Regions from separate parts of the Paenibacillus sp. FSL M8-0334 genome, predicted to be linked through region 1. Evidence: a T-box and tRNA genes for the amino acid it is inferred to sense, from the RefSeq annotation. Region 1 holds a T-box; the other regions hold tRNA genes.
The links. A T-box is a leader RNA that pairs with one kind of tRNA and senses whether it is charged. The one in region 1 lies ahead of ileS (isoleucine--tRNA ligase), so its partner is inferred to be a tRNA-Ile.

Region 2: it encodes a tRNA-Ile, which carries the amino acid that the T-box ahead of ileS (isoleucine--tRNA ligase) is inferred to sense. The anticodon was not compared.
Region 3: it encodes a tRNA-Ile, which carries the amino acid that the T-box ahead of ileS (isoleucine--tRNA ligase) is inferred to sense. The anticodon was not compared.

What each region holds. Positions count from the first base shown of each region.
Region 1 is NZ_JBBOCH010000001.1:314,582-318,583, reverse strand. Features, by position in the region: gene MKX64_RS01455 (YggT family protein) at 1-81, shown strand, start outside; gene MKX64_RS01450 (YlmH family RNA-binding protein) at 103-885, shown strand; gene MKX64_RS01445 (DivIVA domain-containing protein) at 1,066-1,560, shown strand; T-box leader at 1,631-1,915, shown strand; gene ileS (isoleucine--tRNA ligase) at 1,971-4,002, shown strand, end outside.
Region 2 is NZ_JBBOCH010000001.1:2,977,960-2,981,961, forward strand. Features, by position in the region: rRNA gene MKX64_RS13040 (16S ribosomal RNA) at 188-1,740, shown strand; rRNA gene rrf (5S ribosomal RNA) at 1,934-2,050, shown strand; tRNA gene MKX64_RS13050 (tRNA-Ile) at 2,060-2,136, shown strand; tRNA gene MKX64_RS13055 (tRNA-Ala) at 2,172-2,247, shown strand; rRNA gene MKX64_RS13060 (23S ribosomal RNA) at 2,542-4,002, shown strand, end outside.
Region 3 is NZ_JBBOCH010000001.1:2,192,583-2,196,584, reverse strand. Features, by position in the region: rRNA gene MKX64_RS09565 (16S ribosomal RNA) at 190-1,742, shown strand; rRNA gene rrf (5S ribosomal RNA) at 1,898-2,014, shown strand; tRNA gene MKX64_RS09555 (tRNA-Ile) at 2,024-2,100, shown strand; tRNA gene MKX64_RS09550 (tRNA-Ala) at 2,135-2,210, shown strand; rRNA gene MKX64_RS09545 (23S ribosomal RNA) at 2,504-4,002, shown strand, end outside.

The DNA.
Region 1 (4,002 bases):
GATATTTCCCCAATCGTTGCGCTGTTTGTGCTGCGGCTGGCTCAGAACGGGGTATATGCGATCCTCGGATATTTTGTATAACGATAAAGGGCGTGTGACCATATGAAACCGGACATCTATGATCATTTTCACCGAGACGAACGGGATTTTGTGGACCGGGCGTGGGAGTGGGTCGTTAACGCGGGGCAGTACCATGAAGCGAAGCTGACCGACTTTCTGGACCCGCGCCAGCGGTTTATTCTGGAATCGCTGGTCAACCGCGCCCCTGATGTGCACGCCGTCTACAGTGGCGGACATCCGGATGCAGAGCGTGTTCGTGCTTTCATCGCGCCCGATTACCGGGACCTGGCGAATGAGGATATGGGGATGAAGGTGCTCAGCATCACCTCTTCTGACCAGAAGCTGGGGGAGCTGGAGCATGGCGACTATATGGGCTCCATTCTCGGGCTCGGCATCAAGCGCTCCAAGATTGGCGATATTCATGTGCTGGAGAACGGCTGTCATGCCGTTGTCTCCGAGGATATCAGCGCGTATCTGCATTTGAACCTGAGCCAGGTGCATCGGGTGCATGTCATGACCGAGCTGTTGCCGCTGGACAAGCTCCAGGTGTCCCCGGTCACGCTGGATACGATGGAGATTACGGTCTCCTCCATGAGACTCGACGGCATTGCCAGCGATGCGTTCCGCATCAGCCGGGCCAAAATTGTCGTTCCGATCAAAGCGGGACGCTGCAGAGTCAACTGGAAAGTGGAAGAGGATCCTTCTACGCCGCTGAAAGAAGGGGATGTGATCTCCATTCAAGGGTTTGGTCGGTTTAAAGTGCTGGAGACGGGCGGCTTGACAAAAAAAGGGCGGTACCGTGTCAAGGTTGGGAAATATGCGTGATGCCTTTGAAGGAATTGCCGTTTTTTTGTCGAAGATTTACTAACAAACATTAATAATGGCGACCGATTAACCGATACATTCTGATGACCGCTGCTGTTTTCATAGACGGGTGGTTTGGCTTATAGCAGGGATGACCGTATCCCGTCTGCAACAAGCCGATATTCTTAGGAGGTGCACACCATGCCACTTACACCACTTGATATACATAATAAGGAGTTTGCCCGTCGAATCCGGGGTTATGATGAAGACGAGGTCAACGAATTTTTGGATCAGGTTATTAAAGATTATGAAAGCGTGATTCGGGAGAACAAGGAAATGCATAACCAGTTAATGGCGATGCAGGAGAAGCTGGATCATTTTGCGAATATTGAGGAAACCTTATCGAAGACGATCATCGTGGCCCAGGAGGCTGCGGATGAGGTGAAGAACAACGCGAAGAAGGAAGCGCAGCTGATCGTGAAGGAAGCGGAGAAGAATGCGGACCGGATCATCAACGAAGCGCTTGGCAAATCGCGCAAAGTCGCATTGGAAGTAGAAGAACTGAAGAAGCAGGCCTCCATTTACCGGACACGCTTCCGCTCGCTCGTGGAAGCGCAGCTGGAACTGCTGAAGCAGGATGGATGGGAGTCGCTGGAGTCGCCTGAGCCGAGTCTTGAGCCGAAAGAGGTATATTAGGCGGATAGCGGTTGACTTTTGGCCTGAAAAAGTCTATAACTAGTAACATAGTTGAATTGAATGAACAATCGTAAATTCGCAGATGGGAACAAGTACACAAGTGGCGCTGTCCCTCAGAGAGTTGGCATCCTGCTGAAAGCCAATGTTCAGACCTTGTGGAATATCGTCCTTGAGAAGCAAAGCCGAAGCGCCGTGAATCCGGAGTGTGTAAGCTAAGCCGTCCTCCGAACGTTACATCGGACCCGTGCCTGTCGTTATTGGCATGGAGCAGAGGTGCTGTTTGGTCTGCGCTTGATGTGCGTTGCAGTCAGACAGAATTAGGGTGGTCACGCGAGTTAAGGTTCTCGTCCCTTGGGGGATGAGGGCCTTTTTTTGATTTTACATGAGTTAGGATGAAAGGAAGATACGGCATGAACAGAGTTGATGTGAAAGAGAAGGCGCGCGCCAGAGAGCTGCGTATCCTGAACAAATGGAAAGAAGAGGACACGTTCAAGAAATCGATCCAGCACCGCGAAGGTCGTCCGAACTATGTATTCTATGAAGGGCCGCCGACAGCGAACGGTGCTCCTCATATCGGGCACGTGCTTGGACGGGTCATCAAGGATTTTGTAGGCCGTTACCAAACGATGAAGGGCTATCAGGTTGTCCGCAAAGCGGGCTGGGATACTCATGGTCTGCCGGTAGAGCTTGGGGTGGAGAAACAGCTGGGCATCTCCGGTAAACAGGAAATCGAAAATTACGGCGTGGAAGCTTTTATCCAGAAGTGTAAAGCGAGCGTGTTCGAATATGAGCATAAATGGCGGGAGCTGACCGAGGCGATTGCTTACTGGACCGATCTCGATCACCCCTATGTCACACTGGATAACAATTATATCGAAAGTGTATGGAACATCCTGGCGACGATCCATGATAAGGGTCTTCTCTATCGCGGTCACCGGGTGAGCCCGTACTGCCCGTGCTGTCAGACGACACTGAGCTCGCATGAGGTTGCACAGGGGTATGAGGACGTCAAGGATCTGTCTGCAACGGCTAAATTCAAGCTGCATGACAGCGGCGAATATGTACTCGCCTGGACGACTACCCCTTGGACGCTTCCGGCGCACGTGGCGCTGGCAGTCAATCCGGATATGGACTATGTTCGGGTACAGCAGGAGGACGGCGTATACATCGTAGCCAAGAATCTTGTGGACGATGTTATGAAAGGTGAATTCACCGTACTGTCTGAACTGAAGGGCGCGGAGCTGGTTGGAAGAAGCTACACCCCGCCGTTCAGCTACATCAAGGCGGAGAAAAGCAATGTGATCGTGGGCGCTTCCTTCGTTACCGATGCCAGCGGTACAGGGATTGTCCATATGGCGCCTGCGCACGGTGAGGACGATTACCGCGTCTGCCGGGAGAATGGCATCAGCTTTGTGAGTGTAGTGAACGGGCAAGGCCGTTATAACGACGAGGTGACTGATTTTGCGGGACGGTTCGTGAAGGACTGTGATCTGGATATCGTGAAGGCTCTTTCGGAAAAAGGGCTGCTGTACAGCAAAGAGAAATATGAGCACAGCTATCCGTTCTGCTGGCGCTGTAAATCTCCGCTCCTCTATTATGCGATGGAGAGCTGGTTTATCGAGACGACAGCGGTTAAAGACAAGCTGATTGAGAACAACAATTCCGTCACCTGGTATCCGGGCCATGTGCGTGAAGGCCGGTTCGGCAAATTCCTGGAGGATCTGGTGGACTGGAACATCAGCCGGAACCGCTATTGGGGAACGCCGCTGAACGTATGGGTGTGCAGCTCCTGTGACGGGCAGTACGCGCCGCACAGCATCGCTGATCTTCGCGCCAACGCTGTAGGGGAAGTGAGCGAGGATCTGGAGCTTCATAAGCCTTACGTTGATGAGGTGAAGGTGAAGTGTCCGCACTGTGAAGGCGGCGTGATGGAGAGAACGTCCGAGGTGATTGACGTATGGTTTGACAGCGGCTCGATGCCGTTCGCCCAATACCATTACCCGTTTGAAAATAATGAGACTTTCGAACATCAGTATCCGGCCGACATGATCTGTGAAGGCATCGATCAGACACGCGGCTGGTTCTACAGCCTACTGGCGGTATCCACCTTGTTTACAGGCAAAGCGCCGTATAAAGCCGTTATGGCTACCGGCCACATTCTGGACGAGAACGGACAGAAGATGTCCAAATCCAAAGGCAATGTCATCGATCCTTGGGAGATCATCGAGGAATACGGAACGGACGCCTTCCGCTGGGCGCTGCTGGCCGACAGCGCGCCTTGGAACAGCAAACGCTTCTCGAAAGGCATCGTCGGAGAAGCCAAATCGAAGGTCATCGATACGCTGGTGAACACCCATGCCTTCCTGACCCTGTATGCCGGCATTGACGGTTATGACCCGGCGAAGCATCAATTCCAAGGTTCGGAGAACAAGCTGGACCGCT
Region 2 (4,002 bases), 2.7 Mb from region 1:
GCTGAGAGATGCGATGACGAAAAAGCAAGATGATCGATCTTTGAAAACTGAACAACGAGTGGGTAAAACGAACCGCTTCGGCGGGGAGTTATGAATAGAGAATTGAACAAATTCTCGTCAGTTTTGAAATGAGCTACAAACTCATCGGTTGGATAATTTCTTGGAGCGATCCAGAAATTTTCAATCTTTATTGGAGAGTTTGATCCTGGCTCAGGACGAACGCTGGCGGCGTGCCTAATACATGCAAGTCGAGCGGAATCGATGGAGTGCTTGCACTCCTGAGATTTAGCGGCGGACGGGTGAGTAACACGTAGGCAACCTGCCCTCAAGACTGGGATAACTACCGGAAACGGTAGCTAATACCGGATAGGATATTTGGCTGCATGGCCGAATATGGAAAGGCGGAGCAATCTGTCACTTGAGGATGGGCCTGCGGCGCATTAGCTAGTTGGTGGGGTAATGGCCTACCAAGGCGACGATGCGTAGCCGACCTGAGAGGGTGAACGGCCACACTGGGACTGAGACACGGCCCAGACTCCTACGGGAGGCAGCAGTAGGGAATCTTCCGCAATGGACGAAAGTCTGACGGAGCAACGCCGCGTGAGTGATGAAGGTTTTCGGATCGTAAAGCTCTGTTGCCAGGGAAGAACGCCAGAGAGAGTAACTGCTCTTTGGGTGACGGTACCTGAGAAGAAAGCCCCGGCTAACTACGTGCCAGCAGCCGCGGTAATACGTAGGGGGCAAGCGTTGTCCGGAATTATTGGGCGTAAAGCGCGCGCAGGCGGTTCTTTAAGTCTGGTGTTTAAACCCGGAGCTTAACTTCGGGACGCACTGGAAACTGGGGAACTTGAGTGCAGAAGAGGAGAGTGGAATTCCACGTGTAGCGGTGAAATGCGTAGATATGTGGAGGAACACCAGTGGCGAAGGCGACTCTCTGGGCTGTAACTGACGCTGAGGCGCGAAAGCGTGGGGAGCAAACAGGATTAGATACCCTGGTAGTCCACGCCGTAAACGATGAATGCTAGGTGTTAGGGGTTTCGATACCCTTGGTGCCGAAGTTAACACATTAAGCATTCCGCCTGGGGAGTACGGTCGCAAGACTGAAACTCAAAGGAATTGACGGGGACCCGCACAAGCAGTGGAGTATGTGGTTTAATTCGAAGCAACGCGAAGAACCTTACCAGGTCTTGACATCCCTTTGACCCCTCTAGAGATAGAGGTTTCCTTCGGGACAGAGGAGACAGGTGGTGCATGGTTGTCGTCAGCTCGTGTCGTGAGATGTTGGGTTAAGTCCCGCAACGAGCGCAACCCTTGATCTTAGTTGCCAGCACGTAATGGTGGGCACTCTAAGGTGACTGCCGGTGACAAACCGGAGGAAGGTGGGGATGACGTCAAATCATCATGCCCCTTATGACCTGGGCTACACACGTACTACAATGGCTGGTACAACGGGAAGCGAAGCCGCGAGGTGGAGCCAATCCTAAAAAGCCAGTCTCAGTTCGGATTGCAGGCTGCAACTCGCCTGCATGAAGTCGGAATTGCTAGTAATCGCGGATCAGCATGCCGCGGTGAATACGTTCCCGGGTCTTGTACACACCGCCCGTCACACCACGAGAGTTTACAACACCCGAAGTCGGTGGGGTAACCGCAAGGAGCCAGCCGCCGAAGGTGGGGTAGATGATTGGGGTGAAGTCGTAACAAGGTAGCCGTATCGGAAGGTGCGGCTGGATCACCTCCTTTCTATGGAGAATCGCTCTCTGAGACGAGAGCATTCAAATAGGCTGACTGTAAAGTCGCCGATCCCTTTGCGAAAGCAAAGGGACCAAATCAGGTTTAGGCCTGAGATTATGCTTTCGGAGTAGCTTTACTTCGTAAAGCTTTCGCCCACTCGTTGGTCAGTTTTGAGAGGTCAATCCTTTCATACATATATACGTTTGGTGATGATGGCGGAAGGGTTCCACGCGTACCCATACCGAACACGACCGTTAAGCCTTCCAGCGCCGATGGTACTTGGACCGAAGGGTCCCGGGAGAGTAGGACGTCGCCAAGCGTATGATATGGGCCCTTAGCTCAGCTGGTTAGAGCGCACCCCTGATAAGGGTGAGGTCGGTGGTTCGAGTCCACTAGGGCCCACCATTTCAACTTCATATTTAGTGATGAGGTTCCTTTTTGGGGCTATAGCTCAGCTGGGAGAGCGCCTGCCTTGCACGCAGGAGGTCAGGGGTTCGATCCCCCTTGGCTCCACCATCATACTCATATCACTTCCATAAATTGCAGGTTGCACTGAAATGTATGGCATGATATGATAATCTTCCGGTCGAAGGACCGGGGGTGATCCTTGAAAACTAGATAACGAAACGAATTTGCGTTTTAGAAATATCCTTTTAGCTGAACTTGTGTCACAACAAGTTTCAATAAAAGTAGCACGCGAAGGTTTTGAGATCGTCGATCCTTTGGAAGTTTGTTTCCACCACCGAGCGGTTTTATCCAATCAGGGAAACAAACGGACAACAGAGCGAGGAGCGCAAAACCGGAGCAAATGGTTAAGCTACTAAGAGCACACGGAGGATGCCTAGGCGCTAGGAGCCGATGAAGGACGTGGCGAACGACGAAATGGCCTCGGGGAGCTGTAAGCAAGCTTTGATCCGGGGATGTCCGAATGGGGAAACCCGGCTGGTGTAATAACCAGTCACTCACAGCTGAATACATAGGTTGTGAAGAGGCATACCCAGGGAACTGAAACATCTAAGTACCTGGAGGAAGAGAAAACAAGAGTGATTCCGTCAGTAGCGGCGAGCGAACGCGGAACAGCCTAAACCGAAGAGCTTGCTCTTCGGGGTTGTGGGACGTCTCACATGGAGTTACAAAGGTTTAGATTAGTTGAACAGGTCTGGAAAGGCCGGCCATAGAAGGTAAAAGCCCTGTAGTCGAAAATGTGAACCCTCCGAGACGGATCCCGAGTAGTGCGGGGCACGTGAAACCCCGTATGAATCTGCCAGGACCATCTGGTAAGGCTAAATACTCCCTAGCGACCGATAGTGAAGCAGTACCGTGAGGGAAAGGTGAAAAGCACCCCGGGAGGGGAGTGAAATAGAACCTGAAACCGTGTGCTTACAAGAAGTCAGAGCCCGTTAAATGGGTGATGGCGTGCCTTTTGTAGAATGAACCGGCGAGTTACGTTCCCATGCAAGGTTAAGGCGAGAAGCCGTAGCCGCAGCGAAAGCGAGTCTGAATAGGGCGAATGAGTATGTGGGCGTAGACCCGAAACCGTGTGATCTACCCCTGTCCAGGGTGAAGGTGCGGTAACACGCACTGGAGGCCCGAACCCACGTACGTTGAAAAGTGCGGGGATGAGGTGGGGGTAGCGGAGAAATTCCAATCGAACTCGGAGATAGCTGGTTCTCCCCGAAATAGCTTTAGGGCTAGCCTCGGAATAAAGAGTCATGGAGGTAGAGCACTGATTGGGTGCGGGGCCCGCAAGGGTTACCAAGCTCAGTCAAACTCCGAATGCCATCGACTTATGTCCGGGAGTCAGACAGTGAGTGCTAAGATCCATTGTCAAAAGGGAAACAGCCCAGACCATCAGCTAAGGTCCCCAAGTGTGTGTTAAGTGGGAAAGGATGTGGAGTTGCACAGACAACCAGGATGTTGGCTTAGAAGCAGCCACCATTTAAAGAGTGCGTAATAGCTCACTGGTCGAGTGACTCTGCGCCGAAAATGTAACGGGGCTAAACACACCACCGAAGCTATGGCTTGAATCGACTTCACTGCTTCTTTGAGGTTGTGAAGACCCAGGATGAACATTTTTGTCAGACTTGCGATGAAATCAAGGATGACCAAATGCTTCTCGGGGATAAACACATCACTTCGAAGGCGGAGTGAAGTCGATTCAGGGGTAGGGGAGCGTTGTATAGGCGTCGAAGGTGTACCGTAAGGAGCGCTGGAGCGTATACAAGTGAGAATGCCGGTATGAGTAACGAAAAGATCAGTGAGAATCTGATC
Region 3 (4,002 bases), 1.9 Mb from region 1:
TGATCTTTGAAAACTGAACAACGAGTGAGTATGGATTTTGTTAAAAATCCACTGCAACATGATGTTGTACAAGCCGTACAATAAATGAAGCAGATATAAGAGAATTGAACAAATTCTCGTCAGTTTTGAAATGAGCTACAAACTCATTGGTTGGATGATTTCTTGGAGCAATCCAGAAGTGTTCAATCTTTATTGGAGAGTTTGATCCTGGCTCAGGACGAACGCTGGCGGCGTGCCTAATACATGCAAGTCGAGCGGAATCGATGGAGTGCTTGCACTCCTGAGATTTAGCGGCGGACGGGTGAGTAACACGTAGGCAACCTGCCCTCAAGACTGGGATAACTACCGGAAACGGTAGCTAATACCAGATAGGATATTTGGCTGCATGGCCGGATATGGAAAGGCGGAGCAATCTGTCACTTGAGGATGGGCCTGCGGCGCATTAGCTAGTTGGTGGGGTAATGGCCTACCAAGGCGACGATGCGTAGCCGACCTGAGAGGGTGAACGGCCACACTGGGACTGAGACACGGCCCAGACTCCTACGGGAGGCAGCAGTAGGGAATCTTCCGCAATGGACGAAAGTCTGACGGAGCAACGCCGCGTGAGTGATGAAGGTTTTCGGATCGTAAAGCTCTGTTGCCAGGGAAGAACGCCAGAGAGAGTAACTGCTCTTTGGGTGACGGTACCTGAGAAGAAAGCCCCGGCTAACTACGTGCCAGCAGCCGCGGTAATACGTAGGGGGCAAGCGTTGTCCGGAATTATTGGGCGTAAAGCGCGCGCAGGCGGTTCTTTAAGTCTGGTGTTTAAACCCGGAGCTTAACTTCGGGACGCACTGGAAACTGGGGAACTTGAGTGCAGAAGAGGAGAGTGGAATTCCACGTGTAGCGGTGAAATGCGTAGATATGTGGAGGAACACCAGTGGCGAAGGCGACTCTCTGGGCTGTAACTGACGCTGAGGCGCGAAAGCGTGGGGAGCAAACAGGATTAGATACCCTGGTAGTCCACGCCGTAAACGATGAATGCTAGGTGTTAGGGGTTTCGATACCCTTGGTGCCGAAGTTAACACATTAAGCATTCCGCCTGGGGAGTACGGTCGCAAGACTGAAACTCAAAGGAATTGACGGGGACCCGCACAAGCAGTGGAGTATGTGGTTTAATTCGAAGCAACGCGAAGAACCTTACCAGGTCTTGACATCCCTTTGACCCCTCTAGAGATAGAGGTTTCCTTCGGGACAGAGGAGACAGGTGGTGCATGGTTGTCGTCAGCTCGTGTCGTGAGATGTTGGGTTAAGTCCCGCAACGAGCGCAACCCTTGATCTTAGTTGCCAGCACGTAATGGTGGGCACTCTAAGGTGACTGCCGGTGACAAACCGGAGGAAGGTGGGGATGACGTCAAATCATCATGCCCCTTATGACCTGGGCTACACACGTACTACAATGGCTGGTACAACGGGAAGCGAAGCCGCGAGGTGGAGCCAATCCTAAAAAGCCAGTCTCAGTTCGGATTGCAGGCTGCAACTCGCCTGCATGAAGTCGGAATTGCTAGTAATCGCGGATCAGCATGCCGCGGTGAATACGTTCCCGGGTCTTGTACACACCGCCCGTCACACCACGAGAGTTTACAACACCCGAAGTCGGTGGGGTAACCGCAAGGAGCCAGCCGCCGAAGGTGGGGTAGATGATTGGGGTGAAGTCGTAACAAGGTAGCCGTATCGGAAGGTGCGGCTGGATCACCTCCTTTCTATGGAGAATCGCTCTCTGCAACGAGAGCATTCAAATAGGCTGACTGTAAAGTCGCCGATCCCTTTGCGAAAGCAAAGGAACCGAATCAGGTTTAGGCCTGTTACTCACTCGTTGGTCAGTTTTGAGAGGTCAATCCTTTCATACATATATACGTTTGGTGATGATGGCGGAAGGGTTCCACGCGTACCCATACCGAACACGACCGTTAAGCCTTCCAGCGCCGATGGTACTTGGACCGAAGGGTCCCGGGAGAGTAGGACGTCGCCAAGCGTATGATATGGGCCCTTAGCTCAGCTGGTTAGAGCGCACCCCTGATAAGGGTGAGGTCGGTGGTTCGAGTCCACTAGGGCCCACCATTCAACTTCATATTTAGTGATGAGGTTCCTTTTTGGGGCTATAGCTCAGCTGGGAGAGCGCCTGCCTTGCACGCAGGAGGTCAGGGGTTCGATCCCCCTTGGCTCCACCATCATACTCATATCACTTCCATAAATTGCAGGTTGCACTGAAATGTATGGCATGATATGATAATCTTCCGGTTGAAGACCGGGGTTGATCCTTGAAAACTAGATAACGAAACGAATTTGCGTTTTAGAAATATCCTTTTAGCTGAACTTGTGTCACAACAAGTTTCAATAAAAGTAGCACGCGAAGGTTTTGAGATCATCGATCCTTTGGAAGTTTGTTTCCACTACTGAGCGGTTTTATCCAATCAGGGAAACAAACGGACAACAGAGCGAGGAGCGCAAAACCGGAGCAAATGGTTAAGCTACTAAGAGCACACGGAGGATGCCTAGGCGCTAGGAGCCGATGAAGGACGTGGCGAACGACGAAATGGCCTCGGGGAGCTGTAAGCAAGCTTTGATCCGGGGATGTCCGAATGGGGAAACCCGGCTGGTGTAATAACCAGTCACTCACAGCTGAATACATAGGCTGTGAAGAGGCATACCCAGGGAACTGAAACATCTAAGTACCTGGAGGAAGAGAAAACAAGAGTGATTCCGTCAGTAGCGGCGAGCGAACGCGGAACAGCCTAAACCGAAGAGCTTGCTCTTCGGGGTTGTGGGACGTCTCACATGGAGTTACAAAGGTTTAGATTAGTTGAACAGGTCTGGAAAGGCCGGCCATAGAAGGTAAAAGCCCTGTAGTCGAAAATGTGAACCCTCCGAGACGGATCCCGAGTAGTGCGGGGCACGTGAAACCCCGTATGAATCTGCCAGGACCATCTGGTAAGGCTAAATACTCCCTAGCGACCGATAGTGAAGCAGTACCGTGAGGGAAAGGTGAAAAGCACCCCGGGAGGGGAGTGAAATAGAACCTGAAACCGTGTGCTTACAAGAAGTCAGAGCCCGTTCAATGGGTGATGGCGTGCCTTTTGTAGAATGAACCGGCGAGTTACGTTCCCATGCAAGGTTAAGGCGAGAAGCCGTAGCCGCAGCGAAAGCGAGTCTGAATAGGGCGAGTTAGTATGTGGGCGTAGACCCGAAACCGTGTGATCTACCCCTGTCCAGGGTGAAGGTGCGGTAACACGCACTGGAGGCCCGAACCCACGTACGTTGAAAAGTGCGGGGATGAGGTGGGGGTAGCGGAGAAATTCCAATCGAACTCGGAGATAGCTGGTTCTCCCCGAAATAGCTTTAGGGCTAGCCTCGGAATAAAGAGTCATGGAGGTAGAGCACTGATTGGGTGCGGGGCCCGCAAGGGTTACCAAGCTCAGTCAAACTCCGAATGCCATCGACTTATGTCCGGGAGTCAGACAGTGAGTGCTAAGATCCATTGTCAAAAGGGAAACAGCCCAGACCATCAGCTAAGGTCCCCAAGTGTGTGTTAAGTGGGAAAGGATGTGGAGTTGCACAGACAACCAGGATGTTGGCTTAGAAGCAGCCACCATTTAAAGAGTGCGTAATAGCTCACTGGTCGAGTGACTCTGCGCCGAAAATGTAACGGGGCTAAACACACCACCGAAGCTATGGCTTGATGCTTGCATCAGGGGTAGGGGAGCGTTGTATACAGCATTGAAGGTGTACCGTAAGGAGCGCTGGAGCGTATACAAGTGAGAATGCCGGTATGAGTAACGAAAAGATCAGTGAGAATCTGATCCGCCGAAAGCCCAAGGTTTCCTGAGGAAGGCTCGTCCGCTCAGGGTAAGTCGGGACCTAAGGCGAGGCCGAAAGGCGTAGTCGAAGGACAACAGGTTGAAATTCCTGTACCACCATAAACCGTTATGAACGATGGGGGGACGCAGGAGGGTAGTGACGCGG